Regions from separate parts of the Pseudomonas synxantha genome, predicted to be linked through region 4. Evidence: predicted binding sites of a transcription regulator. Region 4 holds the regulator's gene; each other region holds the start of a gene.
What was found. The regulator FliA, encoded in region 4, starts transcription of late flagellar genes. The targets are predictions, from matches to a motif close to CTAAAGTTTNNNNNNNNNNNGCCGNTAA.
Positions count from the first base shown of each region.

Region 1 (7,275 bases), 330 kb from region 4:
GTAACTATAACGGTCCTAAGGTAGCGAAATTCCTTGTCGGGTAAGTTCCGACCTGCACGAATGGCGTAACGATGGCGGCGCTGTCTCCACCCGAGACTCAGTGAAATTGAAATCGCTGTGAAGATGCAGTGTATCCGCGGCTAGACGGAAAGACCCCGTGAACCTTTACTATAGCTTTGCACTGGACTTTGAATTTGCTTGTGTAGGATAGGTGGGAGGCTTTGAAGCGTGGACGCCAGTCTGCGTGGAGCCAACCTTGAAATACCACCCTGGCAACTTTGAGGTTCTAACTCAGGTCCGTTATCCGGATCGAGGACAGTGTATGGTGGGTAGTTTGACTGGGGCGGTCTCCTCCTAAAGAGTAACGGAGGAGTACGAAGGTGCGCTCAGACCGGTCGGAAATCGGTCGTAGAGTATAAAGGCAAAAGCGCGCTTGACTGCGAGACAGACACGTCGAGCAGGTACGAAAGTAGGTCTTAGTGATCCGGTGGTTCTGTATGGAAGGGCCATCGCTCAACGGATAAAAGGTACTCCGGGGATAACAGGCTGATACCGCCCAAGAGTTCATATCGACGGCGGTGTTTGGCACCTCGATGTCGGCTCATCACATCCTGGGGCTGAAGCCGGTCCCAAGGGTATGGCTGTTCGCCATTTAAAGTGGTACGCGAGCTGGGTTTAGAACGTCGTGAGACAGTTCGGTCCCTATCTGCCGTGGACGTTTGAGATTTGAGAGGGGCTGCTCCTAGTACGAGAGGACCGGAGTGGACGAACCTCTGGTGTTCCGGTTGTCACGCCAGTGGCATTGCCGGGTAGCTATGTTCGGAATAGATAACCGCTGAAAGCATCTAAGCGGGAAACTAGCCTCAAGATGAGATCTCACTGGGACCTTGAGTCCCCTGAAGGGCCGTCGAAGACTACGACGTTGATAGGTTGGGTGTGTAAGCGCTGTGAGGCGTTGAGCTAACCAATACTAATTGCCCGTGAGGCTTGACCATATAACACCCAAGCAATTTGACTACTCTAACGAGCATCAGATTGCGGTGTGTGAAGACGAAATGAACCGAAAGTTCGACGCTCACAAAGCACCGACAGCTGTCACATACCCAATTTGCTGAAGCGAGGCCAGCTGGTCACGACTCAGTACCCGAATTTCTTGACGACCATAGAGCATTGGAACCACCTGATCCCATCCCGAACTCAGTAGTGAAACGATGCATCGCCGATGGTAGTGTGGGGTTTCCCCATGTGAGAGTAGGTCATCGTCAAGATTAAATTCCGAAACCCCAATTGCGAAAGCAGTTGGGGTTTTGTTTTGGGCGCTCGGAAATGCCACCCGCTGCTTGTTCCATATCCCTTATTGGTCCTCCTCTCCTCTGCGCTGCACTATTGATACTTTTTGCAATGCTGCCCAAGTTCAGTCGAACCTTGCAGCGGTTCGGGGTTCACAGCAGGTGCGTCATGTATTTATCTCTATGGTGTACCTGCAGGCACCGGTGCAGCGTCTGAGCTCTTATGCAAAATAATCCCCGGAAACAGGCAATACCGCCTGTCCGGACCCGCCCACCCCGGACTATCATGCCGATAGCCCTGTCTCTCACTGCAAGGAGCCGCTCGGAACGCCGATGCGCCAGATCTGGAAATCTTTTCGAGCCCTTTATTTCGCTTCCTTGATGATGCTGATTGGCTCCGGCCTGCTCAGTACTTATCTAGCCTTGCGCCTTGCGGCAGACAATGTCGACAGCCTGTGGGTCGGTGCGCTGATGGCCGCCAACTATTTTGGCTTGGTCCTGGGTGGCAAGATCGGCCACCGCCTGATTGCCCGGGTCGGGCATATTCGTGCCTACGCCACCTGCGCTGGGATCGTCGGCGCAGCGGTGCTGGGCCACGGTTTGATCGATTGGTTGCCTGCCTGGATCGTGCTGCGGATGATCGTAGGCCTGGGCATGATGTGCCAGTACATGGTCATTGAAAGTTGGCTCAATGAGCAGGCGGATGCCAAACAGCGCGGCGTAGTGTTCAGTGGCTACATGATCGCGTCTTATCTTGGGCTGGTGCTGGGCCAGTTGATCCTGGTCATGCACCCTCATCTTGGGCTCGAGCTGTTGATGCTGGTCGCGTTGTGCTTTGCCCTGTGCCTGGTGCCGGTAGCCATGACCCGACGTATTCACCCGGCACCATTGCACCCGGCGCCGATGGAGCCTCGCTTCTTTATCAAGCGTGTACCGCAGTCGCTCAGTACGGTGCTGGGCGCAGGGTTGATCGTGGGCTCGTTCTACGGTTTGGCGCCGCTCTACGCGTCCCAGCAGGGGCTGACGACTGAACAGGTTGGCTTGTTCATGGGTAGCTGTATTTTCGCCGGTTTGCTCGTGCAGTGGCCTCTGGGCTGGTTGTCGGACCGCTATGACCGAGCACTGCTGATTCGCTGCTTTGCCTTGTGCCTGGCGATAACGGCGTTGCCGCTGGCGATCATGGCTCAGGTGCCCTTGGAAGTGCTGTTCGTGACGGGGTTCTTTTGTTCGCTGGTGCAGTTCTGTCTGTACCCGTTGGCTGTGGCCTTTTCCAACGACCACGTCGAAGGTGACCGCCGGGTTTCGTTGACGGCCATGCTGCTGGTGACCTATGGCATAGGCGCGAGCGTTGGCCCACTGTTGGCAGGTGTCGTCATGAAGCTATTCGGCAGCCAGATGCTCTACGCGTTTTTCAGCCTCTGTGCGTTGATCCTGGTGTGGCGAATCCGACCGAAAGCAGTAACCAATCTGCATCAGGTCGACGACGCGCCGTTGCATCACGTGGCGATGCCCGACAGCATGTCCAGTTCGCCATTGGTTGCTGCGCTGGACCCGCGGGTGGATGAGCAGGTGGTGCAGGAGCAGATGCAAGTCAGCGTTCCTGATCCAGAGCCTGAACCCGCAACGGATGAGCCGGCTAATGAAGAGCCGCAAGAGCACCCAGACCCGGACGAACATCCTCATGACTTGAGCAGGGCGCGACCCTGAACGAAAAACGGGCAGATCCCGCCAGGATCTGCCCGTTTTTTTGCTTCAGCGTTTAGAGCTTAAAAATCGTCGTCTTTGTCGAAGCGCCGAGCCTCGCGCTGCAACTGATACACAAAGCGCTCCACTTGGCGTTGCACCAAGCCACTCATGTTGTGGAAGCGCACTCCAGCGAACGTAATGTTGATCTTGTCTTCGAAGTGCAGGTAGCGCAATTCTACGGCGGTGGTCATGCTGCCGAAGGGCAGGGCGGCGACAAAACGGTCGTAGACCTGGCCCAGCTGCAGGCGCTCGGAGATGTCGCCTTCAAAGCGAAGCTTGCAGCCGGTGGCGGAGATATCCAGCAACTTACCGTTGACCGGGGCCTTGAGTTTCTCGCCACCCAACTCGATATTCACCAATTGCGCCAGTTTCAATGCGGCACGAAAAGCATTGCGGCGCTGATGGTAGACCACCTCTGCGGGCATGTTGCCGCTGTAGATGCGGTGGCCGTCCTTTTCGCTGAGGCTCAGTGTGCCATTGCTTTCCCAGGCAATCCGCACACCATCGTGAAAACCTTCGATACGAAAGGGCTCGCCATTCTCCAGGTAGCGTTCACCGTCACGGGGAATCATTTCGTCCAGGACCAACGTGGTGCTGTCGCGGGAAACGTCTACCAGATAGCTTTGAAAGCGTTGGCTGCGCTCGTGGAAGGTGATGATCAAAGGATCATGGCTATCTTGGAGCATCCGCAAAGTGCTGGCGATTTCCAGAGGCGTGGTGAGGACCTTCGGTGGCTGCGGGGCATCTTCCGCATTAAGGGCGTTGAACACGGTTCTTCCATCTCCAGGCAAAATACGACTACACGCAAGAACCGGCATTTTGCCAGTATGTAGCGCACTTTGGATAGGTCGCGCTGTAAACCGGCGTCAGGCTTGGCTGCGGGTGCTTGGCTTGACCAGACGCGAGGTGGAGCCTTGTGCGTTGTACAGTGCTGGAGGTTCGCCGCCATGGAGTATGCGTAACTGATTGGCGGTCGTGGCTTGCTGAAGCTGGATCGACTGGCCGTTTAGCAGGTTGGCTTCCTGGCACTGGGCGAGCAATTGGTTGAGTTCCTTGCTTTGCGACAGCAACTGGTCACCTACCGAAGAGTGACTGGCCAATTGCGCGAGGCCATCATGATCGGCAGGCAGGCCCAGGCTGATCAGAATCTCGCTGCGCTTCTTGCCGTGCTGTTCGAGCAGCACTATCAGTGACTGTTTGCGCGCCAGGATTTCTTCCAGCAAGCGCATATCCCGGCCGTACAAGGCCAGGGACTCTTCTTTGAGCAGCTCGAGCAATTGCTGCGTCGGCGCCAGATCATCAATGATCAGTTGAAGCAAATGTTCGTCGTGGTGCATGGCTGGCCTTGGGTTTTAAGCGTCCAAAAGCCCTGCGCAGGCCTTTGCCTAGCGCTCGGCTTCGAAGTTGAGCAGCTTGCTGGCGACACGGTTGCTGTCGACTTTATAGCTGCCATCGGCGATGGCCTGTTTCAACTCGGCCACGCGGGCTTTGTTGACAACCGGCTGGTCGCGCAGCGAGTCAGTGACCTTCTGCAACTGTTGAGCCTCATTGCTCAGGTGAACCGATTCCCCACTCTGGCTGACGCTGGCCTGTTCTGCCTTGGCGGGCAGGGGCTGTGGCTTGGCTTCTACGCTGTCCTTGGCACCGCTGGTGCGCGTACTGCCTGGCAAAGCCGGGGCGTTATTCAAACGACTGAAATCAATGACCATGTTGAAAAAACCTCTGGGTATTTGGACGCTTGCCATGTTTTCGGCCATACCCAAACAAACTTTAGGCGCGAATGACAATAAATCTCCACACGGAACTTCTCGTGCACAGTGTAGGAAAACCCAGCGTCCTCTACCAGTGTTCTATAAAGCGACCTCGACTTGCCCGGGGGCGGTCACGCGCGCCTTGATGACGCGGTTGGAGTTGAGATTCTTGACACGGATCTGTTCGCTCATGCCGCCGTTGGACAGCGCTTCACCCGGCATTCTTACATTCAACCCGCCGCTGCTGGCGGAAATCACCACCTGGTCACCTTTGCGAATCACTTCGGCCTGTTCCAGGTGAACCAATGTGATGACTTGATCGGTGACCATTGGTCGGGTGAGCCGCTGCCCAATAGCCTGGTCCACTGAGGTCAGATAGCCCTGGTTGATCTGGCTGATGTCCCGTTCACGCAGGGCCACATCCTCAAAGCTAATAATACCGGTGCGTTTCAGCGGCCGCGCAACGACAACCACATCACGGAACAGCTTGACCTGCGCAGGCACGAATACTGTCCACGGCGAGGCACCTTCACAACGTACTTTCACCGTGACCCGGCCAATGGGTTGAGAGGGGCTTTCCAGGGTGGCTGTCAATTCCCTGTCGCACATGGGCATGCGCAAACGCGGGTCCAACTGATTGACTTGGATTTCATAACGCCCCGGCGTCTGTGTGGTTGCCAGATAATCTTCTACAGTGAACTCAAGAAACCCTTGGGTGACGCCGATAAGTACATCAGGCAGGGTAACGTTGTCGGCACGGGTCGCAGCATTGAGCCCCAAGGCAAGCAACGCCATCGAGGCGCAGAGCAATCTGCGATAGCGTTGGCAGCCAAAGTGTCGGGAAACTGTCGTTTTAATATCCATGAACAACAAATAGCAAAGCTCGTGCCGTTTAGTGTTGGGTACGCTTCGTACCCCTAGTTTTAGGAGTCTGGGCATGGCAGGTGTAATGGATTCAGTAAACCAGCGCACACAGCTGGTAGGGCAGAATCGCCTGGAGTTGTTGCTTTTCCGCCTGGACGGCAAGCAGTTGTATGGCATCAACGTGTTTAAAGTGCGTGAAGTGCTGCAATGCCCCAAGTTGACGATCATGCCCAAGTCCAATCCGGTCGTGTGTGGCGTGGCCAACATCCGTGGCGCGACTATTCCGATTCTCGACCTGGCATTGGCCACGGGGTCCTCAGGTTTGCAAGACCGCCAGAGTCCCTTCGTGATCATTACCGAGTACAACACCAAGACCCAGGGGTTCCTGGTGCGCTCGGTGGAACGTATCGTCAATATGAACTGGGAAGAAATCCACCCGCCGCCCAAGGGCACCGGGCGCGATCACTACCTGACGGCGGTGACGCGGGTCGATAACCAGTTGGTGGAAATCATCGACGTGGAGAAAATCCTCGCCGAAGTAGCGCCGACCTCGGAAACCATCTCCGTAGGTGTGGTGGATGCCGAGACCGCGCATAAGGCCGTGTCTTTGCGCGTACTGACCGTGGACGACTCTTCAGTGGCGCGCAAGCAGGTCACGCGTTGTCTGCAAACTGTCGGTGTGGACGTAGTGGCGCTCAATGACGGTCGCCAGGCCCTGGACTACCTGCGCAAGCTGGTGGACGAAGGCAAGAAGCCAGAAGAAGAATTCTTGATGATGATTTCCGACATCGAGATGCCGGAAATGGACGGATACACCCTTACGGCCGAGATACGCAACGATCCACGCATGCAAAAATTGCATATCATCCTGCATACTTCGTTGTCGGGGGTATTCAATCAGGCAATGGTCAAGAAGGTCGGTGCTGATGACTTCCTGGCCAAATTCCGTCCTGATGACCTCGCATCCCGGGTAGTCGACCGGATCAAGGCAGCAGATCACAGCTGAGGGATTCTCCCCTGGCGGTCACACGATTTAAGAGGCGGTACCATTGTCTACGGGTAATTTGGATTTCGAACAGTTCCGGGTCTTCCTGGAAAAAGCCTGTGGCATATTTTTCGGTGAAAACAAGCAATATCTGGTATCCAGCCGTCTCAACAAGCTGATGGAACAGCAGGGCATCAAGTCCCTGGGTGAGTTGGTCCAGCGGATCCAGACGCAGCCGCGCAGCGGGCTCAAGGAAATGGTGGTCGATGCCATGACCACCAACGAAACCTTATGGTTTCGCGATACCTACCCCTTTGAAGTGCTCAAGAACAAAGTGCTGCCGGAGGCGATCAAGGCCAGCCCGGGCCAGCGCTTGCGTATCTGGTCGGCGGCGTGCTCTTCGGGGCAGGAACCGTACTCGATCTCGATGTCCATCGACGAGTTCGAACGGACCAATATGGGCCAGTTGAAAGCAGGCGCGCAAATTGTCGCAACGGATCTGTCCGGCACCATGCTCACCAACTGCAAGACCGGTGAGTACGACAGCCTGGCGCTGGGCCGCGGCCTGTCCCAGGAGCGCCTGCAACGATACTTCGACCCCAAGGGGGCGGGGCGCTGGGCGATCAAGGCACCGATCAAG
Region 1 covers NZ_LT629786.1:540,325-547,599, forward strand. Annotated here, with positions in the region: rRNA gene BLU48_RS02595 (23S ribosomal RNA) at 1-995, shown strand, start outside; rRNA gene rrf (5S ribosomal RNA) at 1,153-1,268, shown strand; gene BLU48_RS02605 (MFS transporter) at 1,623-2,996, shown strand; gene BLU48_RS02610 (flagellar brake protein) at 3,056-3,805, opposite strand; gene BLU48_RS02615 (flagella synthesis protein FlgN) at 3,902-4,372, opposite strand; gene flgM (flagellar biosynthesis anti-sigma factor FlgM) at 4,421-4,744, opposite strand; gene flgA (flagellar basal body P-ring formation chaperone FlgA) at 4,886-5,650, opposite strand; gene BLU48_RS02630 (chemotaxis protein CheV) at 5,724-6,656, shown strand; gene cheR (protein-glutamate O-methyltransferase CheR) at 6,700-7,275, shown strand, end outside.
Region 1: the regulator FliA is predicted to act here: its motif matches at 4,782-4,809, upstream of flgM (flagellar biosynthesis anti-sigma factor FlgM).

Region 2 (7,275 bases), 1.5 Mb from region 4:
CACAAACCCCTTGCGTGCCAGGGACGTAGCCAGGTCGTGCAAGGCCAAAGGCGTCCCGGTATTGCCATGGGACAGCATCAGCATCGGGAAACGGCCGATGGCGACCTTGGAATCTTCGCTGGCGGCAACTTGATAGGCGCCCAGTGACGTGGTGTGCTCGGCCTCGGTGGAAGGGTAAAACGCGATAGCTTTCATCGGCTGCGAATCCAGCGGATCGAGCACACTCATGCGATGAAAGCCCACGCTCCAATGGGGGGGCGGTGCCGGGGCAGCGTGCACTGAAACCAGGCCGCCAAGCAGGGAGAGAGCCAAAACAGCACAAAGACGCATCATGGGGACGTCCACCTTTGCTGCGCAAAAACCGGCATGGCGAATTAAAGCCCAGGGTATTGGAGCAATGGTTGCATAACCTGGGCCATAAACAAAAAAACTCCGTACTCCGCTCGCGTTCAGGCGATCAGAATACAGAGTTTAGGCGCCCGGCTTCAGAATGAAACCGGGAAAAATGCTATTTACAAAAGCCTTACGCAGCTGCGAACAACTGCTGGTTGATGCGCGCGTTGGCATCGTTCAACGCTTTGCTGCGAGCTTCATCACCGTAGGCCAGGCCTTCGGCGCGAACGATCTCGATATCGGTGATGCCGAGGAAACCAAACAGCAGTTTCAAGTAACCTTCATGGGCGGCGCCCGAAGCTTGGTCCGCATGCAGGCCGCCGGCGGTGGAGACGATAATGACTTTCTTGTTGCCGCACAGGCCTTCCGGGCCGGCTTCGGTGTAGCGGAAGGTCTGGCCGGCGACCGCGATGCGATCGATCCAGGCTTTCAACTGGGTAGGAATAGTGAAGTTGTACATCGGCGCGCCCACGACCACGGCATCGGCAGCCAGGAATTCAGCCAGCGACGTTGCACTCAGTTGAGCCTCGTGTTTTTGCGCCGCATCGCGCAGTTCAGCAGCCGTGCCCAATGCGCCCAGGGTGGCGCCGGAAAAGTGATTGATGCCTTCGCTGGCCAGGTCACGGTAAGTCACTTCCACCCCCGGCTCAGCCGCTTGCCACGCCTTGACCACACCAGCGCTGAGCTGGCGGGAAGCGGAGTTGTCGCCGAGGATGCTGGAATCGATATGCAGTAGTTTCATGGTGGATCTCCGAGGTGGGATCGACAGTGGCGATCAGATGGTGGTGATGCTACGCATGAAACCAATAGTCGATAAGCCAGCTAAAATGCGATAGTTTGTCCCACTGACAGGACAATAGGCCCAGCATGCAAGACCTCAATGACCTCTACTATTTCGCCAAAGTCGTCGAAGCCGGCGGTTTCGCTGCGGCCGGGCGGCTACTCGGGATTCCCAAGTCCAGGCTGTCACGGCGCATCGCCGAATTAGAAGAACGCCTGGGCGCCCGCCTGTTGCAACGAACTACCCGGCAACTGACGCTGACCGCCGTCGGCGAGCGCTACTTGCGCCATTGCCAGGCCATGTTGCTGGAAGCGGAGATGGCCGATGAGGCCGTGGCGAGCATGTCCAGCGAGCCCCGTGGGCGCCTGCGGGTCAGTTGCCCGGTGGGCCTGGCCCAACACATCCTGCCGGAACTGGTGGCCGGGTTTCTTGCCGCGCATCCGTTGGTGCAGTTGGATATGACCCTGGTCAACCGCCGCGTCGACCTGGTGGCCGAAGGCATTGACGTGGCCCTGCGCGTGCGCGAACTGGGCGATGAAGACCCGCTGCTGGTGACCAAGCGCCTGCGCCAGGCCCAGACCGTACTGGTCGCCAGCCCCGCGCTGATGCGTGAGCGGCAGGTACATACCCTCGACGACCTCAGGCAACTGCCCGTACTTGGTGCACTTGAGGCGGATCGCATGGTGCACCAGCGCATCCTCGACCCTCAGGGCAACCCCTACGACCTGGTGATGGAGGCCCGGCTGGGCATCGAAGACTTTATCGTGCGCAAGGCCAGCGCCATCATGGGTCTGGGCTTCACGGTGCTGCCGATGATGTATTGCGAGGAAGAACTGGCCAGTGGCCGCCTGGTGCAATTGCTGCCGCAATGGTCATTGCCGGGCGGCTGGTTGCAAGCCGTGTACCCGCATCGACGTGGTGTGTTGCCAGCCATCCGCGCCTGGATCGACTACCTGGAAGAAGGCTTCAAAGGCTGTGGAGACCGTTTGCTATGAGCCTGAGCGAAGCACAAGTCGCCGCGTTCTGCCTGGGCCTGCCTGGTGCGCGGGAAGACTACAAATGGGGCGGCGTGCGCGTGTTCTCGATTGCCGGCAACAAGATGTTCGCCCTGCAGAACCTGCGTGGTGAATCGCTGGCATTCAAAGTGGACAAGGACCTGTTCCTGGGCCACGTCGACCGCCCGGGCATCCACCCGGCGCCATATCTGGCCCGGGCACAGTGGATCATCATGAACACGCCCTACCCGCTGGGCGCCGACGAGCTGCGCGGCCTGTTGCAGCGCTCCCACCAACTGGTGGTGAGCAAGCTGCCCAAGCGCACACAGATTGGCCTGTTGCTAGAGGATTGACAGCAACGTGCCGCCCAGGAACAGCTGGTCCAACCAGAACACCTGGTGCAACAGCACGATCACCCAGAACAGCACTTGGTAGGACACCTTGCGCGTCTTGTGCCGGAACACCTGCTGGGCGATCAACGCCCCCGGCCAACCGCCCGCCAGCTCGACGGCATGCAGGATGTTTTCCGGGGTGCGCCAGCCTTCGGTCTGGGCCTTGCGCTTGTCGCTCCAGTACAGGAAAAACGCCACCACGCTGACCAGCCCATACGCCGCCAACGGGATCACCGTCTCACCGCGATACCACAGCAACGCCGAGCCCAACAGCGGCGCGGCGCACAGCAGCGCAAAGATCAGCGCCTTCAGGCGTGGATGCTGGACGCTCATGGCTTGACTGCAGTCCAGTCGACCAAGCCGAACTGCCAAGTCGCCAGGATCACCAGGCCGAAGGCGATCCGGTACCAGGCAAACGCCGCGTAGCTGTGGCTGGCGATGAATTTGAGCAACGCCTTGACCGCGATCATCGCGAAGATGAACGAGGTGACAAAGCCAATGGCGAACACCGGCAGGTCGGCCGGCTGGAACAGATCACGGTATTTGTAGCCCGAGTACACCGCGGCACCGACCATGGTCGGCATGGCCAGGAAGAACGAAAATTCGGTGGCGGTCTTGCGCGACAGGCCGAACAGCAGGCCGCCGATAATCGTCGCACCGGAGCGCGAAGTACCCGGGATCATCGCCAGGCACTGGGCCAGGCCAACCTTGAGGGCGTCTTTCCAGGTAATGTCATCCACGGTTTCAGCGCGCACCGCATGCTGGCGGCGCTCGGCCCACAGCATGATCACGCCACCTACCACCAGGGCGGTGGCGACGGTGATCGGGTTGAACAGGTAGTGCTTGATCAGGTCGGCAAAAATCACCCCCAGTACCACCGCCGGCAACACGGCAATGATCAGGTTGACGGTGAAGCGCCGGGCCTTGGGCTGGGTCGGCAGGCCGATGACCACGTCGAGGATCTTGCGGCGAAACTCCCAGACCACCGCGAGGATCGCGCCGAGCTGGATGATGATATTGAAGGCTTCGAAACGTTCGCCGCCGAAATTGATCAAGTCGGCGACGATGATCTGGTGGCCGGTGCTGGAGATCGGCAGGAACTCCGTCAGCCCCTCGACGATGCCGAGAATCAATGCCTGTATGGCGGTCCAAAAATCCATGCTGTCTCCAAAGGTCACGCGCGTGGCATGCCTCTTAAGTTTTTTTAAAGTTCACTGACGACGAGCGCACTCAAGCGCCCGCGGTTGATTCTCAACGCCGGTCTGCAAAAATTCCGTGAAAAATCAGGCAGTACTCAGGTTTTCCGATTCCGGGCCGAAAGCCTATCAGACACGCCGGAAATCTCGAAGCAGCACCACAATTATAAAGAGCATGGAGTGACAGGACGATGAACAGTTTGCGCAGCATGTCGATCAGCCGCCGCCTTTGGCTGATCCTGATAGTCGCCGTGTTGATGCTGTTGGCCTTGGGGTTGCTGATGCTCAACCAGATCCGTGGCGACCTTTACCAGGCCAAGCGCCAACAGACCCAGCATGTGGTGCAGACCGCCAGCGGCGTGCTCAGCTATTACCAGAACCTGGAAAAGACCGGCGTACTGACCCGCGATACCGCGCAGCAGCAAGCCCTCAGCGCAGTGCGCGGGCTGCGCTATGACCACGATGATTACTTCTGGATCAACGACCTCACCCCCGTGATGATCATGCACGCGGCCAACCCCAAGCTCGATGGCCAGAACCTCTCGGCGATTCGCGACCCGGACGGCTTCGCCGTATTCAACGAGTTCGTGAGTCTGGCCAAGGCCAAGGGCGCCGGTATCGTCAACTACCGCTGGCCGAAACCTGGGGCCGAAGCACCGGTGGAAAAAACCTCGTACATCCAGCTGTTCGAACCCTGGGGCTGGATTATCGGTTCCGGCGTCTATGTGGATGATGTGCAGGCTGAATTCAACGCTCAGGTGTGGAAAGCCTCGTTCATTGTGCTAGGCATCGCGCTGGTCATGGGTCTGCTGGTATCACTGATTGCCCGCAGTATCGTGCAGCCGTTGCAGGCGGCCGTGAACGCCATGGGCAATATTGCCAGCGGCGAAAGCGACCTGACCCGCAGCCTCGACACCCACGGCAGCGACGAGCTCACCCAACTGGCCCGGCATTTCAACAGCTTCACCGCCAAGTTGCGCCAGGTGGTTGGCCAGTTGCAGGTATGCGCGACCGCCCTGGGCCAGTCGTCCACGGAGTTGGGCCACAACGCCAGCCAGGCCCACGACCGCAGCCAGCAGCAATCGCAGCAGATGGAGTTGGTGGCTACCGCTATCAATGAAGTCACCTACGGCGTGCAGGACGTGGCGAAGAATGCCGAACATGCCGCCAGCGAAATGCGCGATGCCCAAGCCCAGGCGCAACAGGGCCAGGTCAACATCGATGGCAGTTTGCAGCAGATCGACCAGCTCTCCAACACCATCAGCCAGGCCGTAGAGGTGATTCGCACGCTCTCCAGCGAAAGCACTCAGATTGGCGGCGTCCTCGAAGTGATCCGCTCCATCGCCGACCAGACCAACCTGCTCGCCCTGAACGCCGCCATTGAAGCCGCCCGCGCTGGCGAACAGGGCCGTGGGTTTGCGGTGGTCGCCGATGAAGTGCGCCTGCTGGCCCAGCGCACGCAGAAATCCACCGCCGAAATCCAGGCAATGATCGAGCGCTTGCAAGGCCACTCGGAAGCGGCGGTCAAGGTCATCAGCGACAGCCACAGCGCCTCGCAACTGACCATCGAGCAGGCCGGCCAGGCGGGGGCCAGCCTCACCGCCATCGGCCAGGCGCTGCACAACCTCAACGGTTTGAACGCCTCGATTGCCAGCGCCACCCTGCAACAGGCCCATGTGGTCGAAGATATCAACCAGAACGTCACCCAGGCCGCAGGGTTGTCCCACAGCACGGCGCTGGCGGCCGAACAATCCAGCGTGGCGAGTGGGCAGTTGCGTGGGCTGAGTGAGCAGCTTGATGGGTTGCTGCGCCAATTCCGAATCTAGCGCCGGCAACTTTGGGAGGGGCGGTGCGACGATTCGACTTGCTCCCGATTACGGTGGGTCAGTTGCAAATGAGCTGACTGATCCAACGTAATCGGGAGCAAGCCCCCTCCCACATTTTTGTACGATGTATGCCCATTGCACGCAAGTTTGAAGATCGCTGGCCTCTAGGTACAATCACCGCCCTCTCCCACTTCCCAAGGATCCACCATGTCCGGGCTTGAACTGTTCGCCGCCGCCCTGGGGGTGATCGCTGTCTGGCTGACGGTCAAGCAGAACCCCTGGTGCTGGCCCATCGGCCTGGTAATGGTGCTGCTCTACACCTGGGTTTTCTTCGAGGTAAAACTCTACTCCGACATGCTGCTGCAGGTGGTCTACGCCGCGTTGCAAGTCTATGGCTGGTGGCAATGGACCCGCGCCGGCGAGGTCAGGCAGGGTCGCCAGGTCACCCGCCTGGGGGCACCTGCGATCATGACCAGCCTGGCCGTGGGCGCCGTTGGCAGCCTGTTGCTCGGCGCCGCCATGGCCCACTGGACCGACGCCGCACAGCCATGGCTCGACGCGGCCCTTACCGGTTTCAGCCTGGTGGCGCAAATGTGGATGGCGCAAAAACGCCTGCAGTGCTGGCCGTTGTGGATTGTGGTGGATGTAATATTCGTCGGGCTCTTCCTCTACAAAGGCCTCTACCTCACCGCCGCGCTCTACGCGCTGTTCACCGCCATCGCTGTGCAAGGCTGGCGTGAATGGCGCGCCGACCCGGCGTTGCAGCCATGAAGGTGGTAGTGCTGGCAGGCCCGGAATCCAGTGGTAAAAGCTGGCTGGCTGCCGAGTTGCACGCACACTTCGGCGGGCTGATGGTCGGCGAGTACGTGCGCTATTTCATCGATCACCATCAGCGTGACACCTGCCTGGCGGATATCCCGGCGATTGCCCGTGGCCAGCTGGAATGGGAAGACGCTGCCCGCGCCGAACGCCCTGGCCTGCTGGTGCTCGACACGCACCTGCTGGCCAACAAACTGTGGAGTCAGACCCTGTTCGGCGACTACCCCGGCTGGCTCGACAGCGAACTGCTGGCCCGGCATTACGACCTGCACCTGCTGCTCTCCCCCGAGGATGTGCAATGGTGCGCCGACGGCCAGCGCTGCCAGCCGGAGCTTGAAGACCGCCGCGCGTTTTTTCAGGCGAGCCTGGACTGGATGCAGCAGCATCGACAGCCAGTACTGGTGATTCGCGGAACCTGGCAAGACCGCCGCACGGCGGCATTCGCTGCAGTAGAGCGACTGCTCGCCCAACCCGCGTAGCAACGCACCGCCACCTGCACCGACCGTCGGGTCAACGCAGTCCATCGCTGTGACCGCCAGTCAACCTTTCAAAGGAGACTGGCCTATGAATATGCGCATCGTTGCCCGCCTGATCAATTTGCCCGAAAACCGTGGCGTTCGCGTCGAAACGGCGGCGCACCCGCTGTTACTGGTACGCAGTGGAGGCCAGGTACGCGCCTTCCAGGCCGATTGCCCCCATGCCGGCGCGCCACTGGAAGAAGGCGTTATCTGCCAAGGCCGCATCGTCTGCCCCTGGCACAAGGCAACCTTTGCCGTGGCCAATGGGGCGGTGCTCGAACCGCCAGCCTTAGTGGCGCTCAAGCAATACCCGGTGCAGGTTCGCGATGGTGTGGTCAGTGTCGGTGACGCGCCA
Region 2 covers NZ_LT629786.1:2,369,018-2,376,292, forward strand. Annotated here, with positions in the region: gene BLU48_RS11265 (alpha/beta hydrolase family protein) at 1-333, opposite strand, end outside; gene BLU48_RS11270 (FMN-dependent NADH-azoreductase) at 524-1,135, opposite strand; gene BLU48_RS11275 (LysR substrate-binding domain-containing protein) at 1,261-2,169, shown strand; gene BLU48_RS11280 (MmcQ/YjbR family DNA-binding protein) at 2,166-2,522, shown strand; gene BLU48_RS11285 (DUF1294 domain-containing protein) at 2,511-2,894, opposite strand; gene BLU48_RS11290 (undecaprenyl-diphosphate phosphatase) at 2,891-3,721, opposite strand; gene BLU48_RS11295 (methyl-accepting chemotaxis protein) at 3,949-5,583, shown strand; gene pnuC (nicotinamide riboside transporter PnuC) at 5,791-6,354, shown strand; gene BLU48_RS11305 (AAA family ATPase) at 6,351-6,881, shown strand; gene BLU48_RS11310 (FAD-dependent oxidoreductase) at 6,967-7,275, shown strand, end outside.
Region 2: the regulator FliA is predicted to act here: its motif matches at 3,855-3,882, upstream of BLU48_RS11295 (methyl-accepting chemotaxis protein).

Region 3 (7,275 bases), 1.4 Mb from region 4:
GACCCGAAACCGGGCGATCTATCCATGGGCAGGTTGAAGGTTGGGTAACACTAACTGGAGGACCGAACCGACTACCGTTGAAAAGTTAGCGGATGACCTGTGGATCGGAGTGAAAGGCTAATCAAGCTCGGAGATAGCTGGTTCTCCTCGAAAGCTATTTAGGTAGCGCCTCATGTATCACTGTAGGGGGTAGAGCACTGTTTCGGCTAGGGGGTCATCCCGACTTACCAAACCGATGCAAACTCCGAATACCTACAAGTGCCGAGCATGGGAGACACACGGCGGGTGCTAACGTCCGTCGTGAAAAGGGAAACAACCCAGACCGTCAGCTAAGGTCCCAAAGTTATGGTTAAGTGGGAAACGATGTGGGAAGGCTTAGACAGCTAGGAGGTTGGCTTAGAAGCAGCCACCCTTTAAAGAAAGCGTAATAGCTCACTAGTCGAGTCGGCCTGCGCGGAAGATGTAACGGGGCTCAAACCATACACCGAAGCTACGGGTATCACGTAAGTGATGCGGTAGAGGAGCGTTCTGTAAGCCTGTGAAGGTGAGTTGAGAAGCTTGCTGGAGGTATCAGAAGTGCGAATGCTGACATGAGTAACGACAATGGGTGTGAAAAACACCCACGCCGAAAGACCAAGGTTTCCTGCGCAACGTTAATCGACGCAGGGTTAGTCGGTCCCTAAGGCGAGGCTGAAAAGCGTAGTCGATGGAAAACAGGTTAATATTCCTGTACTTCTGGTTATTGCGATGGAGGGACGGAGAAGGCTAGGCCAGCTTGGCGTTGGTTGTCCAAGTTTAAGGTGGTAGGCTGAGATCTTAGGTAAATCCGGGATCTTAAGGCCGAGAGCTGATGACGAGTCATCTTTTAGATGACGAAGTGGTTGATGCCATGCTTCCAAGAAAAGCTTCTAAGCTTCAGGTAACCAGGAACCGTACCCCAAACCGACACAGGTGGTTGGGTAGAGAATACCAAGGCGCTTGAGAGAACTCGGGTGAAGGAACTAGGCAAAATGGCACCGTAACTTCGGGAGAAGGTGCGCCGGTGAGGGTGAAGGACTTGCTCCGTAAGCTCATGCCGGTCGAAGATACCAGGCCGCTGCGACTGTTTATTAAAAACACAGCACTCTGCAAACACGAAAGTGGACGTATAGGGTGTGACGCCTGCCCGGTGCCGGAAGGTTAATTGATGGGGTTAGCTAACGCGAAGCTCTTGATCGAAGCCCCGGTAAACGGCGGCCGTAACTATAACGGTCCTAAGGTAGCGAAATTCCTTGTCGGGTAAGTTCCGACCTGCACGAATGGCGTAACGATGGCGGCGCTGTCTCCACCCGAGACTCAGTGAAATTGAAATCGCTGTGAAGATGCAGTGTATCCGCGGCTAGACGGAAAGACCCCGTGAACCTTTACTATAGCTTTGCACTGGACTTTGAATTTGCTTGTGTAGGATAGGTGGGAGGCTTTGAAGCGTGGACGCCAGTCTGCGTGGAGCCAACCTTGAAATACCACCCTGGCAACTTTGAGGTTCTAACTCAGGTCCGTTATCCGGATCGAGGACAGTGTATGGTGGGTAGTTTGACTGGGGCGGTCTCCTCCTAAAGAGTAACGGAGGAGTACGAAGGTGCGCTCAGACCGGTCGGAAATCGGTCGTAGAGTATAAAGGCAAAAGCGCGCTTGACTGCGAGACAGACACGTCGAGCAGGTACGAAAGTAGGTCTTAGTGATCCGGTGGTTCTGTATGGAAGGGCCATCGCTCAACGGATAAAAGGTACTCCGGGGATAACAGGCTGATACCGCCCAAGAGTTCATATCGACGGCGGTGTTTGGCACCTCGATGTCGGCTCATCACATCCTGGGGCTGAAGCCGGTCCCAAGGGTATGGCTGTTCGCCATTTAAAGTGGTACGCGAGCTGGGTTTAGAACGTCGTGAGACAGTTCGGTCCCTATCTGCCGTGGACGTTTGAGATTTGAGAGGGGCTGCTCCTAGTACGAGAGGACCGGAGTGGACGAACCTCTGGTGTTCCGGTTGTCACGCCAGTGGCATTGCCGGGTAGCTATGTTCGGAATAGATAACCGCTGAAAGCATCTAAGCGGGAAACTAGCCTCAAGATGAGATCTCACTGGGACCTTGAGTCCCCTGAAGGGCCGTCGAAGACTACGACGTTGATAGGTTGGGTGTGTAAGCGCTGTGAGGCGTTGAGCTAACCAATACTAATTGCCCGTGAGGCTTGACCATATAACACCCAAGCAATTTGACTACTCTAACGAGCATCAGATTGCGGTGTGTGAAGACGAAATGAACCGAAAGTTCGACGCTCACAAAGCACCGACAGCTGTCACATACCCAATTTGCTGAAGCGAGGCCAGCTGGTCACGACTCAGTACCCGAATTTCTTGACGACCATAGAGCATTGGAACCACCTGATCCCATCCCGAACTCAGTAGTGAAACGATGCATCGCCGATGGTAGTGTGGGGTTTCCCCATGTGAGAGTAGGTCATCGTCAAGATTAAATTCCAAAACCCCTGTTTGCTAACGCAGACAGGGGTTTTGTTTATATAGAAACTCATGAATTTCACCGGCCCGTTGCCAACGCAACGGCCTGGTACACAGAATTTCTTGACGACCATAGAGCATTGGAACCACCTGATCCCATCCCGAACTCAGCAGTGAAACGATGCATCGCCGATGGTAGTGTGGGGTTTCCCCATGTGAGAGTAGGTCATCGTCAAGATTGAATTCCGAAACCCCTGTCTGCTAGCGCAGACAGGGGTTTTGTCGTTTAGGGCGACCCAAAACAACAATTCCGCTAACCAGCCGTCTGTCGGTTTCCTACGCTAAAAGAAGATGCTTCTCACAAATTCCTAAGATTTGTCGAAGTTTGGCCGAAACCCTGACGAGCCATGCGTGCACCGAAATAGAGCGACCGTAGAGTCCGCCTATCCCGTTACATGGAATGTTCCACTCGGCACGCTCACCCCTTTGGCAAAAGAAGTCGATGAAATGAATCTCAAGTTCAGTCATAAAATTCTGTTGGCCGCGTCAGGCGTCGTGGTTTTAGCCTTCGCGTTATTCACGCTGTACAACGACTATCTACAACGCAACACGATCAAGCAAAACCTGGCCTCGTCCATTCAACAATCCGGCGAACTCACTGCCAGCAGTGTGCAGAACTGGCTCAGTGGTCGCATCCTGGTCCTCGAGAACCTGGCGCAGAACGTAGCTCATCAGGGCAATGCGGCCGACCTTCCCGGGCTGGTCGATCAGCCAGCGCTCACCTCCAACTTCCAGTTCACCTACGTGGGTCAGACCAACGGCGTGTTCACTCAGCGTCCTGATGCGAAGATGCCTGACGACTACGACCCTCGTCAGCGCCCTTGGTACAAGCAAGCGGTAGTAGCGGACAAAACCATGCTTACTCCGCCTTATATGGCGGCTGTGGGCGGCCAGATCGTGACAATTGCCATGCCTGTGAAGAAGAACGGCGAATTGTTGGGTGTTGTCGGCGGCGACCTGAGTCTGCAAACCCTGGTGAAGATCATCAATTCGGTAGACTTCGGCGGCATCGGCCATGCATTCCTGGTCAGCGGTGATGGTCAAGTCATCGTCAGCCCTGACCAGGACCAGGTGATGAAAAACCTCAAGGACATCTACTCTGGCAACAACGTACGCATCGAAAAGGTCAACCAGGACGTCGTCCTCAATCACCAGGATCGCATTCTGTCGTTCACGCCTATCAGCGGTTTGCCTGGCGCCGACTGGTACATCGGCCTGTCGATTGATAAAGAAAAAGCCTATGCCCCTTTGGGTAAATTCCGTACCTCAGCGTTGATTGCGATGTTGATTGCTGTCGTGGCCATTGCTGTGCTCCTGAGCTTGCTTATCCAAGTATTGCTGCGTCCGTTGACTACCATGGGCGTTGCCATGAAGGACATTGCCCAAGGCGAAGGTGATTTGACCCGCCGCCTAGACGTAACCAGCAAAGACGAATTCGGCGAAGTCGGTAGTGCGTTCAACCAGTTCGTCGAGCGGATCCACGCCTCGATTTCCGAGGTGTCTTCGGCAACACGGCAGGTGCACGATCTATCCCAGCGTGTAATGGCATCGTCTAATGCCTCGATCATCGGTTCCGACGAACAGAGTGCTCGCACCAACAGCGTCGCAGCTGCGATCAACGAACTGGGTGCCGCTACCCAAGAAATCGCGCGCAACGCCGCAGATGCTTCGCAGCATGCCAGCGGTGCCAGCGAGCAAGCTGACGATGGGCGTAAGGTGGTTGAGCAAACCATCCAGGCGATGTCGGAGCTGTCGCAGAAGATCAGCCTGTCCTGCACTCAGATCGAAACCTTGAATGCCAGTACCGACAACATCGGTCATATTCTTGATGTCATCAAAGGTATCTCCCAGCAAACCAACTTGCTCGCCCTTAACGCGGCGATCGAGGCTGCCCGTGCCGGCGAAGCCGGACGTGGATTTGCAGTGGTGGCTGATGAAGTGCGTAACCTGGCGCACCGTACCCAAGAGTCGGCAGAAGAGATCCACAAGATGATCACTTCCCTGCAAGTGGGGTCCCGAGAAGCAGTGACCACCATGAATGCCAGTCAGGTCTCCAGTGAAGAAAGCGTTGAAGTGGCCAACCAGGCGGGTGAGCGCCTGGTCAGCGTGACGCAGCGCATCGTTGAAATAGATGGCATGAACCAGTCGGTTGCGGCAGCAACCGAAGAACAGACCGCAGTCGTTGAAACCCTCAACGTTGACATCAACCAGATCAACCTGCTGAACCAGCAGGGCGTGGCCAACCTCAACGAGACGCTCAAGGACTGCGATGCGCTGTCCCAGCAGGCCAGTCGATTGAAGCAATTGGTCGATAGCTTCAAAATCTGAACCTGACTGCATCGGAGCGAGAGGCCTCGCTCCGACTGCTTAGCCAAGCATCCGGCGCACATTCTCCAACGCGCTGTCGGCGAACGTCTGTGCAAACTGTTCAAACTCAGCTTGAGTCGTTTCCTGCGGCTCGCCCACCAGCGTCCAGGTTGCCTTGGAACACTGGGCGCCAAGTGCTTCCACACTCATTGCTGCCCATAAGCGCGCCACGCCCAAAGTGTTGTAGAGGGTGGTCCACGTCATGTACATGGCGCTTTCGTCTCGGCTGTTCAGTTGCTCCACGACGCAATGGCCATCGTGGAAAAATTTAGTGCGCAATGCGCCTACGCCAACACCCGTCATCTCGGTGTGTGACAGGCTTGGGATGAAGGTATCAAAACTATCAAAGCTACCGACCACGTCCCACAGGCGTTTAGCCTCACACGGGACTACGACGGAAGCCACAATCGGTGTACCGATCGGATTGCGAATTAACGTATCGGGTTGCAGCGGTTTCATGGGGGAGTCCTGAAGCAGTTCAGAGGAAGCCGATGGCCGTGAGGTAGTCACAGCCCTTGCGTAACAGCTCCGGGTTCTTTGGCGGATAGTCCATACCCATCTTTTCCAGGCCCCAGCGGGCATTGTCGTAACGGATCATCGAAGTGTCGCCGATGTCTTCGCCAAGTCCGTCCAGGTAAAAGCCCAGCACGCGAAACAGCGCATTATCACGACTCACCGTTTGCAGCGTCCGTTGCCAGTGTTCAATGCCTACCCGATCGAAGGCGTGCCCGGCCTCGCTGAACGCGTCGAGATACTGATCCCAGCTCAAGGGCTGCGGGTTGTGCAGGTTGAATATGTTCCGCCCAGGGGTAAAGCGGGCGCTGTGAAAGGCAATGAACCCAGCCAGGAAGTCCACCGGCATCAAATCGAAGTTCACGTTCAGGCGGGGTGCCACTCCCAATTGCAGGGAGCCCTTGAGCATCAACATCAATCGATTTTTCTGCGGCTGGCAAACACCGTTCTGACTGTTGAAGCTGATATTCCCGGGCCGATGGATATTCACCCAGGCCCCTTGCTCCCTCGCCCGCCCTAACAGCCGTTCTGCCACCCACTTGGTAAGGTTATAGCCATTTTTCACATAGAGCGGTAACGCGTGCCCGGCAGGGGCTTCAAGGACGTACCCATCGGCGTCCACGCTGCTGCAGGCTGATAGGGTAGAGATGAAGTTGAGCACCTTTTTACAATGGGTCTCGCAAAGACGCAGGCACTCAAGGGCCGGTTCGACGTTGTCTTTGGCGAGTGACACATAGTCCATCACATGATTGACCTGTGCCGCGTTGTGCACCACCACGCCATAATCGCGAGCGAGGCGGTCGTACACATTGCATGCCAAGCCCAGGCGAGGTTGGCGAATGTCGGCGGCGTATACTTGCACTCGGCTCAGGTCCAGATGTTCCAGATGGTATTCACGCAAGGCCTGGGTAAACCTTGCTGTTGCCGATTGACCTGGCAGTTCCCGCACAAGGCACGCTACCTCTTGTGCTCCTGCAGCCAGCAGCGCGTGGACGATATGCGCCCCGACAAAGCTATTCGCCCCGGTGACGATCACTTTACGCGGATCGCCCAAGCGGGCCTCGGGCAGTATCTTAATTTCCAACACTTGTGATGCATCTTTCTCCATTTGGCTGCCGGGTGTATCCGGCAACACACCACCTTCCATCAGGGCGGCCAATGTGCGGATTGTCGGTGCCTCGAAAAAGTGGTTGAGGGAGAGGCTGCGGCCAAACCGCTCGCGCACGCGCAGCAATAACGTCGACAAGAGGATGGAATGGCCGCCCAGATTGAAAAAGCTGTCATCAATCGATAATTTGCCAGCGGGTAACGCCAGCAATTGCGCCCACAGGTCTACCAACTGCTTTTGCAGATCGGTCTGAGCACAGCTGCGCGTCACTTCTTGAGGGATGGACAACGGCATGGCCAGCAATGCATTGCGATCGATCTTGCCGTTACTCGAGCCCGGCATGCGCGCTAACTCGTTCCAGATGACGGGCTGCATATGTTCAGGCAGCCACTGGCGGGCATACTGTTTCAAGTCAGCCAGCGTGGCGCTGGGTTCGGGTTGAGTGACAAAAGCGATGACCCTGAGGCCCGGGTCAATCACTACGGCCACTTGGCGAAACAACCGACTGTTGCGCAGGCATTGTTCGATTTCCAGGGGCTCGACCCGGAATCCGCGAATTTTGACTTGGTCATCCCGACGCCCACCCAACTCGATGCCGTCCTGAGTCCATTTCGCCAGGTCACCGCTACGGTAAGCGTGCAGCAACTGCCCGTCAGGCAGTGTCAGTGCAACAAAAGGGCTGTCGGCCCGTTGCGGTACATTCAAATAACCCAGGCTCACCCCCGGGCCTGCAA
Region 3 covers NZ_LT629786.1:6,265,376-6,272,650, forward strand. Annotated here, with positions in the region: rRNA gene BLU48_RS29040 (23S ribosomal RNA) at 1-2,233, shown strand, start outside; rRNA gene rrf (5S ribosomal RNA) at 2,391-2,506, shown strand; rRNA gene rrf (5S ribosomal RNA) at 2,616-2,731, shown strand; gene BLU48_RS29055 (methyl-accepting chemotaxis protein) at 3,001-4,881, shown strand; gene BLU48_RS29060 (SRPBCC family protein) at 4,921-5,379, opposite strand; gene BLU48_RS29065 (amino acid adenylation domain-containing protein) at 5,399-7,275, opposite strand, start outside.
Region 3: the regulator FliA is predicted to act here: its motif matches at 2,862-2,889, upstream of BLU48_RS29055 (methyl-accepting chemotaxis protein).

Region 4 (7,275 bases):
AGATTCTCTACAAACACTCCCACGAGCTGATCGGCCATGAGGAAGTCCAGCAATTGATGGGCCTGCTGGCCAAGTCGTCGCCGAAACTGGCCGAAGAGCTGGTGCCGGGCGTGCTGACGCTGTCGCAATTGCTCAAGGTGTTGCAGGCGCTGCTGGCCGAACAGGTGCCGGTGCGCGACATTCGCAGCATTGCCGAGGCCATCGCCAACAATGCCGCCAAGAGTCAAGATACTGCCGCGCTGGTGGCGGCGGTGCGCGTCGGATTGTCCCGTGCAATCGTGCAAAGCATTGTAGGCATTGAGTCTGAGCTGCCTGTTATCACCTTGGAGCCAAGGTTGGAACAAATATTGCTCAATAGTATTCAGAAGGCCGGTCAGGGCCAGGAAGAAGGTGTTTTGCTGGAGCCAAGCATGGCTGAAAAGCTGCAGCGTTCGTTGATCGATGCCGCGCAGCGCCAGGAAATGCAGGGCAACCCGGTCATTCTTTTGGTGGCCGGTCCGGTTCGGGCGATGTTGTCGCGGTTTGGACGCTTGGCTGTACCGAATTTGCACGTGTTGGCTTACCAGGAAATTCCTGACAATAAGCAAGTGACTATCGTCGCGACAGTAGGGCCCAATGGCTGAGGTAGTGGGTTATGCAAGTTAAGCGTTTTTTCGCCGCCGATATGCGTCAGGCCATGAAACTGGTCCGTGATGAGCTGGGCGCCGACGCCGCGATTATCGGTAACCGTCGGATTGCCGGCGGTGTCGAGCTGACGGCTGCGCTGGATTACACGCCCCAGGCCCTGGCCCCGCGTGTGCCGAACATGGAACTCGAAGACGAGTTGCGCAAGACTGCCTCGCGCATTGTGTCGGCCCAGGCTGAACTGAGCATGCGTGGCGACAGCGACGCCAGCACCAATCGCCAATTGTTCGCCGGCCTGCCGTTGACGGCTGCCGAGCCGCTGGTAGAACCGACGTTCGTCGAGCCACCGCGTCCAGCTGCGCCAGCCCCGGCCGCCGCTGTCGACCAACGTGTGTTCGACTCGATGCGCTTTGAACTCAACGGCCTGCGCGAATTGCTCGAAGTGCAGCTGGGCTCGCTGGCCTGGACGCAACTGCAAGGCAGCAAGCCGCAACAGGCCAACCTCTGGCGTCGCCTGCAACGCATCGGCCTGTCCGGCCCGTTGTCCCGCGATTTGCTGGCCTTGACCGCCGAAGTCGAAGAACCCCGCCAGGCCTGGCGCATGCTGCTGGCGCACTTGGCACGCATGATCGCTACGCCGGAAATCGAACCTCTGGAAGAGGGCGGTGTGATTGCCATGGTCGGCCCCGCCGGCATGGGCAAGACCACCACCCTGGCCAAGCTGGCCGCCCGTTATGTGCTCAAGTACGGCGCACAGAATATCGCTCTGGTGAGCATGGACAGCTACCGCATCGGCGCCCAGGAGCAGCTCAAGACCCTGGGGCGCATCCTCAATGTGCCGGTGACCCACGTCGACCCGGGCCAGTCCCTGGCCAATGCCCTCGACCCGCTGCTGCGCAAGCGCGTGGTGCTGATCGATACCGCCGGCCTGCAAGCCAGCGATCCGGCGCTGCGCATGCAACTCGAAAGCCTGGCCGGGCGTGGCATCAAGTCGAAAAATTACCTGGTGCTTGCAACCACCAGCCAGAAACAGGTTCTTACCGCTGCTTACCACAGTTACAAGCGTTGCGGCCTGGCCGGTTGCATCCTCACCAAACTCGATGAAACTGCGAGCCTGGGCGAAGTGTTGAGCCTGGCCATCAGCCATGAATTACCGGTCGCCTACCTGACCGACGGGCCGCGGATCCCGGATGATCTGCATCTGCCGCGCCGTCATCAGTTGGTCAGCCGTGCCGTAAGTGTGCAAATGCAAGAAGAGCCTAGCGAGGAAGCGATGGCCGATATGTTCGCCGACCTTTACCACCACCCGGCTAAACGGGTCGGTTAAGGCAGGATGAACACCGTGAAATGTACCTACATCGATGGTCTGCAAGCGATTCACGCGGCCAAGCCATGTAGCCTGCGTCTAAGCAAGACAAGGTAAAGAAATAAAATGGGCAGCATGCATCCCGTACAGGTGATCGCGGTGACCGGCGGCAAAGGTGGCGTCGGCAAAACTAACGTGTCAGTGAATTTGTCCCTGGCCCTGGCAGAGCTTGGCCGTCGCGTCATGCTGCTGGATGCTGACCTGGGCTTGGCGAACGTGGACGTTCTGCTGGGGCTGACACCCAAACATACCCTTGCCGATGTGATCGAGGGCCGCTGTGAGCTGCGCGATGTGCTGCTCCAGGGTCCCGGTGGCATCCGCATCGTGCCGGCTGCCTCGGGCACCCAGAGCATGGTGCACCTGAGCCCCGCGCAGCATGCCGGGCTGATCCAGGCGTTCAGCGATATCGGCGACAACCTCGATGTGCTGGTGATCGACACTGCCGCCGGGATCGGCGAGTCGGTGGTCAGCTTCGTGCGCGCAGCGCAAGAAGTGCTGCTGGTGGTGTGCGACGAGCCCACTTCGATCACCGATGCCTACGCGTTGATCAAACTGCTTAACCGCGACTACGGCATGAACCGCTTCCGCGTGCTGGCCAACATGGCCCAAAGCCCGCAGGAAGGGCGCAACCTGTTCGCCAAGTTGACCAAGGTCACGGACCGCTTCCTCGATGTGGCTTTACAATACGTTGGCGCAGTTCCTTACGACGAGTGTGTGCGCAAGGCCGTGCAAAAGCAGCGTGCGGTCTACGAAGCGTTCCCTCGTTCCAAGTGCGCACTGGCGTTCAAGGCCATTGCCCAGAAGGTCGATACCTGGCCGTTGCCCGCCAACCCCCGGGGGCATCTGGAATTTTTCGTCGAGCGTTTGGTGCATCAGACGAGCGCAGGACCGGTGCTATGACATCCAGCGGCTACAACCTTTACAAAAAGTCGGCACGTGACAGCCAGGGCGAATTGATCGAGCGTTACGCGCCCCTGGTCAAGCGCATTGCCTATCACCTGTTGGCGCGCCTGCCGGCCAGTGTGCAGGTCGAGGACTTGATCCAGGCCGGCATGATCGGCCTGCTCGAAGTGTCGACCAAATACGACGCGAGCAAGGGTGCGAGTTTCGAGACGTATGCGGGCATCCGTATCCGTGGCGCGATGCTCGATGAAGTGCGTAAAGGGGATTGGGCGCCGCGTTCGGTACACCGCAATACGCGCATGGTCAGTGATGCAATTCGTGCAATTGAAGCAAAAACCGGTCGTGACGCTAAAGATCATGAAGTTGCGGCCGAACTCCAATTGAGTCTCGACGATTATTACGGGATTTTGAACGATACCTTGGGCAGCCGCCTGTTCAGTTTCGACGACCTGCTGCAGGACGGCGAACACGAAGGGCTGCACGAGGACGGCGCGAGTGCACATCTCGAACCGTCTCGCGACCTGGAAGACGAACGTTTCCAGAGCGCGTTGGCGGACGCGATTGCCAATTTGCCGGAGCGTGAGCGCCTGGTACTGGCGCTGTACTACGACGAAGAGCTGAACCTCAAGGAAATCGGTGAGGTGCTGGGGGTCAGCGAATCGCGTGTCAGCCAGTTGCATAGCCAGTGCGCGGCCCGCTTGCGGGGGCGATTGGGAGAGTGGCGCGCGCGCTGACAGGCAGTGTGGGGACACTGCAGACGCTACCGTGAAGCCGCAAGGTTCGCGGGCTCGTACCGTGGTGCCCTGGGCAGTCCTTTTTGTGTAACGCCTGTTGATTGAAATGGCGCGTCCAGGTGCTGGGCGCGTTTAAGACTGCTTGGAGGTCGAATTGGACAAGAACATGAAAATCCTCATCGTTGATGACTTCTCAACGATGCGGCGGATCATAAAAAACCTGTTGCGTGACCTTGGGTTCACCAACACGGTCGAGGCGGATGATGGCATCACGGCGATTCCGATCCTCAACAGCGGAAGCATCGATTTTCTGGTAACCGACTGGAACATGCCGGGCATGACCGGTATCGATCTGCTGCGCCATGTACGTGCCGATGAAAAACTGCGCAGCCTGCCTGTGCTGATGGTGACCGCTGAAGCCAAGCGTGAACAGATCATCGAAGCCGCCCAAGCCGGGGTCAACGGCTACGTGGTCAAGCCATTCACTGCACTGGCCTTGAAAGAGAAGATTGAAAAAATCTTCGAACGCATCGGTCATTGATGCTGCCACGGGGGAGCTATGGAGCATAACGAATCATCGCAGGCCGACTTCGAGTCGACCCTGAAAAAACATGCTCACCGCTTGGTCGACAGCCTGGAAAAAGGCCAGTTCGCCGATGCGGTGCAGTTGATCCATGAGCTTAACCAGACCCGTGATCGCGGCCTGTACCAGGAAGTGGGCAAGCTCACACGCGAGCTGCACAGTGCGATCGTCAATTTTCAGATTGACCCGCGCATGCCCCAGGCCGAAGAGATTTCGCAAATCACCGACGCTACCGAACGCCTGTCCTATGTGGTCAGGCTGACCGAGGCGGCGGCCAACCGCACCATGGACCTGGTGGAAAACGCCACGCCGCTGGTCAACGGCATGACCAGCGAAGCCCAGGCCTTGAGCGTTGACTGGGGCCGCTTCATGCGCCGCGAAGTGGGGGCTGAAGAGTTTCGGGAATTGGCCCGTCGGGTCGAGGGTTTCCTGTCGCGCAGCGAACAGGAAAACCGCACGGTGGCCAGCAACCTCAACGACATCCTGCTGGCCCAGGATTACCAGGACCTCACCGGCCAGGTGATCAAGCGCGTGACCCAGTTGGTCACCGAAGTGGAAAGCAACTTGCTCAAATTGGTGCTGATGGCCGGCCAGGTCGACCGTTTTGCCGGCATCGAGCATGACCGCGAAGCGATCCTCTCGGAAAAAGATCCACAAAAACATCTCGCCAAGGGTGAAGGTCCGCAGATTCATGCCGATAAACGTGAAGACGTTATGTCAGGTCAGGATGACGTAGATGACCTGTTATCCAGTTTAGGCTTCTAAGGAGCACACCCATGAGCTTCGGCGCCGATGAAGAAATCCTTCAGGATTTCCTTGTAGAGGCCGGCGAAATTTTAGAGCAACTGTCCGAGCAACTGGTCGAGCTGGAAAGCCGACCGGATGATGCGAACCTGCTCAATGCAATTTTTCGCGGTTTTCACACTGTAAAAGGGGGCGCCGGCTTCCTCCAGCTCCATGAGCTGGTGGAGTGCTGTCACATCGCCGAGAACGTGTTCGACATCCTGCGCAAGGGTGAGCGGCAGGTCGACTCGGAACTGATGGACGTGATTCTAGAAGCACTGGATGCGGTCAACGGCATGTTCAGTGAAGTGCGCGAACGTGCGCCGATCACGGCGGCCACTCCGGAACTGTTGGCGGCCCTGGCGCGCCTGGCGGAACCGGCCGCGGCTGCGCCGGTAGCACAAGCTGAGCCGGAACCAGTGGTGGAGGCCGAGGCGGATGTGACCGACAGCGAGTTCGAACAGCTGCTCGATTCGCTCAATGCGGTCAAGGCCGAAGCCGAAGCCCCGGCGGCGCCTGTCGCCACGCCGACCAGCGAAGACATTACCGACGCAGAGTTTGAATCCCTGCTTGACCAGTTGCATGGCAAGGGTCAGTTCGCGGCCGATGCCGTGGCACCCGCTGCGCCAGAAGCACCGGCTGCCAGCGCCAGCACCGACATTACCGATGATGAATTCGAGGCACTGCTCGACCAGCTGCATGGTAAAGGCACGTTTGTAGCCGAAGCCCTGCCGGAAGTCGCCGCCACTGCTGCCACTGCCACTGCCGCCGCAGCTCCAGCGGCTCCAGCGGCCAGCAGCGCCGCACCGGCCGGCGACGGACTGATCTCCGATCACGAGTTCGAAGCCTTGCTGGACGAGTTGCATGGCAAAGGCAAGTTCACCGAGGTAGCCCCGGCTGCCGCGGCTGCGGTCGCCGCCGCACCGGTTGCCGCCAAAGCTGCCGCGCCGGTCGCCAAGCCAGCCCCAGCCGCTGCCCCGGCACCTGCGCGTGCAGCGGCGCCGGCGGTGGCGGAAAAGCCCGCCAGTGAAGCCGAAACCACCGTGCGCGTCGACACCGCGCGCCTGGACGACATCATGAACATGGTCGGCGAGCTGGTGCTGGTGCGTAACCGCCTGGTGCGCCTGGGCCTGAACAGCGGCGACGAAGCCATGCAGAAGGCCGTGTCGAACCTCGATGTGGTCACCGCTGACTTGCAGACCGCCGTGATGAAAACACGGATGCAGCCGATCAAGAAAGTCTTCGGCCGTTTCCCGCGCCTGGTCCGCGACCTGGCACGCCAGCTCAAGAAAGAAATCAACCTGGAACTGGTGGGCGAAGAAACCGACCTCGACAAGAACCTGGTCGAGGCCTTGGCCGACCCGCTGGTCCACTTGGTGCGCAACGCCGTCGACCATGGCATCGAAACCCCGGAAGAACGCGAAGCCTCGGGCAAGTCCCGCAACGGCAAAGTGATCCTGGCGGCGGAGCAGGAAGGCGACCATATCTTGCTGTCGATCACCGATGACGGCAAAGGCATGGACCCGAACATTCTGCGGGGCATCGCCGTCAAGCGCGGCGTGATGGACAAGGACGCCGCCGACCGCCTGACCGACACCGAGTGCTACAACCTGATCTTCGCCCCGGGCTTCTCGACCAAGACCGAGATCTCCGACGTGTCCGGCCGTGGCGTGGGCATGGACGTGGTGAAGACCAAGATCAGCCAGCTCAACGGCTCGATCAATATCTACTCGACCAAGGGCCAAGGCTCCAAGATCGTCATCAAGGTGCCGTTGACCCTGGCGATCATGCCGACCCTGATGGTGATGCTGGGCAACCAGGCGTTCGCCTTCCCGCTGGTCAACGTCAACGAGATCTTCCACCTCGACCTGTCGCGCACCAACGTGGTGGACGGCCAGGAAGTGGTGATCGTGCGCGACAAGGCGTTGCCGCTGTTCTACCTCAAGCGCTGGCTGGTGGCTTCGGCTGCCCATGAAGAACAGCGCGAAGGCCATGTGGTGATTCTGTCCGTGGGCACCCAGCGCATCGGCTTTGTGGTCGACCAACTGGTGGGCCAGGAAGAAGTGGTGATCAAGCCTTTGGGCAAGATGCTGCAGGGAACCCCGGGCATGTCGGGCGCCACCATCACCGGTGACGGTCGCATTGCGCTGATTCTCGATGTTCCGAGCATGCTCAAGCGTTACGCCGCACGGCGTATTTGATTCTGGTGGGGCAGGGCGGTCATGCCCGCCCCGCCTAACGGAGTGTTTATGGCAGTCAAGGTCCTGGTGGTGGACGATTCG
Region 4 covers NZ_LT629786.1:868,700-875,974, forward strand. Annotated here, with positions in the region: gene flhA (flagellar biosynthesis protein FlhA) at 1-623, shown strand, start outside; gene flhF (flagellar biosynthesis protein FlhF) at 635-1,951, shown strand; gene fleN (flagellar synthesis regulator FleN) at 2,057-2,890, shown strand; gene fliA (RNA polymerase sigma factor FliA) at 2,887-3,627, shown strand; gene BLU48_RS04190 (chemotaxis response regulator CheY) at 3,794-4,168, shown strand; gene BLU48_RS04195 (protein phosphatase CheZ) at 4,187-4,975, shown strand; gene BLU48_RS04200 (chemotaxis protein CheA) at 4,987-7,194, shown strand; gene BLU48_RS04205 (protein-glutamate methylesterase/protein-glutamine glutaminase) at 7,243-7,275, shown strand, end outside.